3 regions of the Nostoc sp. 2RC genome follow, and region 2 is predicted to be linked to each of the others. Evidence: predicted binding sites of a transcription regulator. Region 2 holds the regulator's gene; each other region holds the start of a gene.
The links. Region 2 encodes NtcA, which controls nitrogen genes in cyanobacteria. Its sites were predicted from a motif close to TNTGTANNNNNNNNTACANA; they were not measured.

Region 1 (2,274 bases), on a different contig from region 2:
GTATAGTTTGTCTGTCATTGGTGGTTTACCTACTTTTTCCTAGCCTGAGTAGGTTAATTCTAGCTATGGTGCTGCTATCACCTTTGAGTGGTGTGTTTTATTGGAAAAAATCTGGAAGACTTGAGAAGGTGCTGCTCAAGGTGGAAACAACTCAGAGCGAACAAACCTCCTCAAGTAAGGTTACTGTAGTTGCCCATCGAGATGAACTCAGTGAGTTACGGAGGACTCTACAGTTAAAGGCTGGTGAATAAATAACTGTTGCTTGTTATGACCATCTCTTAACTTATGAGGTGTTCCCTTTTCCATATCACCTAGTCTTCAAGTAATGAAAAGTATTAAGGAGGAAATCAAAACTATTGCTTTGCCAATTTTATCCATAACTTTTGTTGTCGGAAAAATCTGAATTGATTTCAATTCCTTGACAGAGCTGATCTTCCAATTTATCCGGATAAGAGCATAACTCCTCTAGCGCTTTTAAATGCGCTTGGCTCTGTATCCACTCCTTTGTGCATCTTTAGACACAAGTACCAAGCCATGCAAACTAGCGTGGTTTGACACATATTTACTTTTCAAGTACTGAGAGTAGGCGTACTGGCAAATCACCTACAAACTAAAAAAAAATTAAATTTTGCATAAACTTAGCAACTTTGCCAGTTAATTAATAGTCAGGGGGCACATTCAATGCGTGAGATGACCATTTTTTATCGAGCAGTTAAAGCAAGGGTTTCTTGACCTGTAGGAGCTTCTAAAGTCCTGAGGCTGGGAAACAAGAAATGGTTTTCTTCTACGTATTGGGCACCAAACAGTCCCTTTTCTGCCCAAAAATATCGATCTGTAGTGTGTTCGTTTCGCTTTACGAGTAGCAGTGCCGGTGGCAAAATACCTTCAGCTTGAATGAACCTTCTCGCTGCTGTCACAGGTTTTTCTTCACCACTTTCGATGCTATATTGAGGCACATGCTCTAGAATACGCCGTCCTTCCTGACGACGACGACTTTTTCTTTTGCGTCTCCTTGCCAACCTATTGTCCTCCTCTTTCAAGCTATAGATTGTAGTGATAGCTACAAAATCCGTCGTCATTATAGAAGTTCTAGTTCAAAAAATCAATAGTTTTTTAACTTTTGATCCAATAAAATTAATATCTTTGGAGGTATGGATCGAACAAAGCTTGCTAACGAGAATAATCTGCTGGTAGAAAACATCACTCAGAAGATTTCAGTTAAGCTGTATTAAAAGAATGAGGTAAAAACTAACTATCCTTATTTAATCATGCCTTAAAATTTGTAATCTTGAGCAAGAACTAAAAATGTTAATGTCTGCCAGTTCTGATTTTCTTGCTCTGTGCCGAGAGCAAATAGCACTGCTGGCCCAAGGGCTAGGAGCAACGTTAAGTATTGTGTACCTAACACAAGAATTGGTAGAGACTCCTTCTGGTGAGGCAAAACTGATTCCTGTGATGATTTATCCGGAAACAGCTTTATTACCGCAAGCAGAAGAAAGCACCATCACATTACCGAAGCAGCTTCAAGTTGGTAATACTAATGTATTACCCAATCATCAGCAAAAACTATTAACACCGGGATCAAAAGCTGAAATACCGGATACATCTCAACCTCATTTACAAGAGGAATATCTACTCAGTGGTAACGAAATTGTTTTACCTTTGGTCTATGAAGGTGTGATGATGGGGTTACTAGTAACTGCTAGAAAAGACCGAGAATGGAATGAACACGAGCAAAGCCAGATTCAACACATAGCCCAAACACTGGCCATCGCTTGCATTTTAGATCAGCGACGAGCATGGTTACAACACCAACTCCACGAACAACAAATTCTTCAAGAAAAACAGCAGGATTTGTTAGATAACTTATTGCATCAGTTCCGTAATCCATTAACAGCATTACGGACTTTTGGTAAACTTTTATTAAAGCGATTGCGACCGGGAGATACTAATCGGGATGTAGCAAGTAGCATCGTGCGAGAAAGCGATCGCCTGCAAGAATTACTCCAACAATTTGAGCAAGTAATTGACTTCACAGAGCCAGATTTAACAGCAATACATCTACCCGAAAATGAAGTATGTGTAGAAGCAACTGTGCAAAAAGATGCTAAGCCGCCCCTATTATTGCCGGGAACCGGAGATAAAGCAGTAGACTGCTCCTTAGCAGATATATTAGAACCATTATTAATATCAGCTAAAGCCATAGCACAAGAGCGTAATCTAAAACTAATAACTGAATTAAAGCAGAATTCACCCTTAGTGCGTGCCAACATC
Region 2 (2,274 bases):
CGGCTATGGCTTTTTGGTACTGACTGACAACTCGATCTAACTGCCCTTGAGTGCGCTGGAGTTGAGTTTGGGTTTGGGCTTGCTGCTGAATGGTGCGGTTGAGTTGGGCTTGGGTTTCCCTTTGCTTGGCATTGGCCGCCTGCAAAGACTGATTAATTGCTTGCAACTCTTGTTGGGCTTTGGCTTGGGCGATTCTTGCTTGATTTAACTCGCTTTCTACCTGACTTTTCTGGGTTTCTGCGGTTTTTAGCTGTTCCCGCTTTTGCCTGAGGTCTGTTTGAATATCCTCTAACTCAAAAACTCCCTGCCGCAATTTATCATCAGCAGCAAATAAAATTCCTAAGGTTGATGCTGAAATCAAACCCCCAGTAAAAATCGTTACTAGTACTGCGGTGTTTTTTGGACGAAGGTTAAAGAGTGAGAGGCGGGCTTTGCCAACTCGTGTGCCGATGCGATCGCCCACGGTTGCAATTACGCCTCCCAGAATTAAAATTGCTGCGATGAGGATGTATCCGGTGGTCATGTTTAGCTACCGAAATCCTTCCAGATACAGCCTACTACTTTTGACCATTGTCTGTGGAGAAGTGGAGGTTGGCAATAGCTGAGATTAGTCAATTTTAGATTTTCCTTGAGCTATTAGTGCGATCTTGAAAATACGACACGTGCCGACTCCGCTTTTTCCAATTGTTTTATGTGAACTGCCGACTTAAAGTAACGGGTTTATGCACAGTAATCTTCTTCTTGTGGATAGAAATCATCTTTTTTTCACGCAAATCCCCTAGTAGCCTTGTAACTGTAACACGAGTCGAACCAATTGCCTCAGCGATCGCTTGATGAGACAACTTCAAATCAATTGTGATGCCATCAGCACAAGGAACTCCAAAATCACGACAAAGAATTAATAAAAAACTCACTAACCTGGAACCCATATCTCGGTGAGCAAGAGTTTCAATCATCATCTCTGTCTGTAAAATTCGCGAAGACAGACCCCGCAGCATTAACATTGATAATTCTGGATTTTCCTTGAGTGCTTGCTCTACTTGTTCGATTGGTGCCGACAGTAATTCCACAGGGGTAAATGCAACCGCATGGTAAAACCTATCCGATTTATTTCCTGTCAGCAATGACAATACACCAAAAACACTATTTTCTCGCAGCAGTGCTACCGTTATTTCCTCTCCTGCCTCATACACCCTGGAAAGTTTAACAGCACCTTTTAAAAGAAAATAAACTCGTTCGGCAGGATCGCCAGGAAAAAAGATCGTTTTATTGCGTTCAAACGTTTCCACAACTGGCGGAAACGCCCCGGTCGCCATCTGACGAAAAACATTTGCTAGGGCTTTATCTTGTGTCACGATCATCTCCCTTCCCCTACCCAATGCCGGAAAAACAAAAACTAATTACCTAAGAATACACCTGAAAATTCAATAAAGCACCGTCAACCTTTCTGTACTTTCCTATACTCCAACTAATTGTTTGTTAAGTCACTGTTTATAATGATACATAATTGTCGATCTCTTCAGCTATAAATTGTTGATAAACTGTTCCGAGTAGTGGTATTAAAAAGCTTTTTTGAAGAACGAATAAAGAGAACTTGAGAATATCTTTAGAAAGAATCAAGAATTTGCTGATAGCAAACACCCTTACCAATATTCATTTTTGCAAATCCCGTGTAAAACAAAGACAAACTAGCCTCGGATTCTAGTATGCTCCTAATGATCGATCCCATTAACAATTTCTATGCTGAATCTGACTGGAAAAAATGCCTTGGTTACAGGTATTGCCAACAACCGCTCCATTGCCTGGGGCATTGCCCAACAGCTGCACAAAGCAGGAGCTAATCTGGGAATTACCTACCTGCCAGATGAACGCGGCAAAATGGAGACAAAAGTAGCCGAACTAGTCCAACCCCTCAACCCCAGCTTATTTCTTCCCTGTAATGTCCAAAACGAGGAACAAATTCAATCTACCTTTGAGACAGTACGGGATAAGTGGGGAAAGCTAGACATCCTGATTCATTGTCTTGCCTTTGCCAACAAAGAAGATTTGACGGGAGGTTTTAGCCAAACCTCTCGTTCTGGCTTCAAAACTGCTTTAGAGATTAGTACTTATTCTTTAGTACAGTTAAGCAATGCAGCTAAACCCTTGATGAGTGAGGGTGGTAGTATTGTCACCTTGACATATTTAGGAGGTGTGAAGGTAATTCCTAACTATAACGTCATGGGAGTTGCCAAAGCGGCATTAGAAATGAGCGTGCGTTACCTGGCTGCTGAA
Region 3 (2,274 bases), on a different contig from region 2:
CGTCCCTCTGTCCCTGCGTTCAGTTTAAAAAATTGGCTTGATACATTACCTCACATGAACGCCATCGCCACTGCACGACAAATTGGTGCCTCTGGGATAGTGTTGGCACCAATGGTAGCTTGTGCTACTGGCATTTTATCTATTGCCCAAGCAGCTTTACTCATCCAAACTGGGCAATGTCAAAGAGCGATCGCAGGCGCGGTGGAAACACCAATTACACCTTTGACTTTGGCAGGATTTCAGCAGATGGGTGCTTTGGCAAAAACTGGCGCTTATCCTTTTGATGTGCATCGAGAAGGCTTAGTGTTGGGTGAAGGCGCAGCTGTGTTTGTCTTGGAATCAACAGAATTGGCAAAGCAGCGTCAAGCAAAGATATATGGTGAAATTCTCGGTTTCGGCTTCACCAACGACGCACATCACACTAATTCACCAGAACCTCATGGAAAAAGTGCGATCGCTGCTATCAAACAATGTCTACAACGTAGTTGTTTATCACCAGCTGATATTGATTACATTCATGCTCATGGCACAGCTACCCATCTCAATGACCAAATGGAAAGTATGGTAATCCAGCATTTGTTTCCCCAAGACGTAGCAGTTAGCTCCACCAAAGGAAGCTCAGGTCATACACTAGGAGCATCCGGAGCCTTAGGTGTGGCATTTTCCCTAATGGCTTTAAAGCATCAAATATTACCCCCTTGTATTGGATTGCAGCAACCAGAGTTTGATTTAAATTTTATTACAGCAACACGCCTCAGTAATATTAACCATATACTATGTCTAAGTTTTGGCTTTGGAGGACAGAATGTAGTGATAGGTATAGGGCATTAGAGTGTTGACTGTTGACTGTTGACTGTTGACTGGGGAGTTATTATTATCGCCTGTCCCCATCTCCCCATACTTCTCTGCGAGAGGCTGCGCCAACGGCTCCGCTCAGTACAAGTCTCCCTATCTTCCCATCTTCCCATGCCCAATACCCGATTCACAATACACATCAAATTGAATAAAACTGTAACAAAAACTACAAAATTTCTATTTTTCTAAAAAAAAGGATAAGCTAGGCAATATATAAAGAATATCCGGTTCGCGCAAAGACCGCGATTGGGAGAAAATTTTATGAGTTTAGCATCTGTGTTGCCGTTGGAAGCTGCTTCTCCGGCATATATTTGTCCATTCGATCAAGCCTGTAGTTACCTGGAAGCTGCGGCTAAGGAATTAAGGTTAGATCAAGGAATAATAGAAATTCTCAGCCATCCACGCAAAGTGGTAACAGTTTCGGTTCCTGTAAAACTAGATAGTGGGGAAATACAAGTTGTCGCCGGACATCGGGTGCAACACTCTGATGTTTTAGGCCCCTACAAAGGCGGAATACGTTATCATCCGGCTGTGACATTGCGGGAAGTTTCAGCTTTAGCAATGCTAATGACATGGAAATGTGCCCTATTGGGTATTCCTTACGGTGGTGCCAAGGGTGGTATTGCGATCGATCCAAAACGTTATAGTGTCGGAGAATTAGAACGGATCAGCCGTCGTTATATCAGCGAGTTGATTAAAGATATTGGGCCTTCCGTGGATATTCCTGCGCCAGACATGGGTACTTCTGCCCGTGAAATGGCTTGGATGATGGATACTTACTCAGTGAATGTCGGTCATGCTGTACCGGGGGTTGTCACTGGGAAGCCTCTTTCTGTGGGCGGTTCCAGGGGACGAGAAATGGCAACTGGGCGCGGGGCGATGATTATTGTACGCGAGGCGCTAGCAGACCAAGGTAAATCTTTGGCGGGAGTGCGAGTAGCCATTCAAGGTTTTGGTAATGTTGGCAGTGCTGCTGCTGAATTACTATACGAAGCAGGAGCAAAAATTATCGCTGTTTCTACCAGTGCAGGGGGAGTATTTTCCCAAGATGGTCTTGATATTCCCAAGTTAAAAGCCTACGCCGCCGAAAATCACAAGAGTATCGTCGGTTATCCCGAAGCAGTAGCAATTAGCAATGCAGATTTATTAACTTTACCTTGCGATGTCCTGATACCAGCAGCTTTGGAGAACCAAATCACTGAAGAAAATGCGAATCAGGTGCAAGCGCAAATTGTTGCGGAAGCAGCTAACGGGCCGGTGACTCTAGAGGCTAGCTTATCCTTAGAAGCGCGGGGTGTGACAGTACTACCAGATATTTTGGCCAATGCTGGCGGTGTGGTGGTGAGTTATTTAGAGTGGGTGCAAGGTCTTTCTTACCTATTTTGGGATGAGGAACGCGTCAACCGCGAAATGGAACAT

Region 1: a site for NtcA is predicted at 1,048-1,067, ahead of GNE10_RS11045 (DUF3155 domain-containing protein). Genes of this name have one in related genera too.
Region 3: a site for NtcA is predicted at 1,009-1,028, ahead of GNE10_RS23115 (Glu/Leu/Phe/Val dehydrogenase). Genes of this name have one in related genera too.

The regions. Positions count from the first base shown of each region.
Region 1 is NZ_JACKZU010000072.1:12,730-15,003, forward strand. Features, by position in the region: gene GNE10_RS11040 (cofactor assembly of complex C subunit B) at 1-251, shown strand, start outside; gene GNE10_RS11045 (DUF3155 domain-containing protein) at 702-1,019, opposite strand; gene GNE10_RS11050 (GAF domain-containing sensor histidine kinase) at 1,306-2,274, shown strand, end outside.
Region 2 is NZ_JACKZU010000242.1:7,822-10,095, forward strand. Features, by position in the region: gene GNE10_RS23435 (DUF3084 domain-containing protein) at 1-523, opposite strand, end outside; gene ntcA (global nitrogen regulator NtcA) at 690-1,361, opposite strand; gene fabI (enoyl-ACP reductase FabI) at 1,741-2,274, shown strand, end outside.
Region 3 is NZ_JACKZU010000237.1:2,244-4,517, forward strand. Features, by position in the region: gene GNE10_RS23110 (beta-ketoacyl-ACP synthase) at 1-831, shown strand, start outside; gene GNE10_RS23115 (Glu/Leu/Phe/Val dehydrogenase) at 1,117-2,274, shown strand, end outside.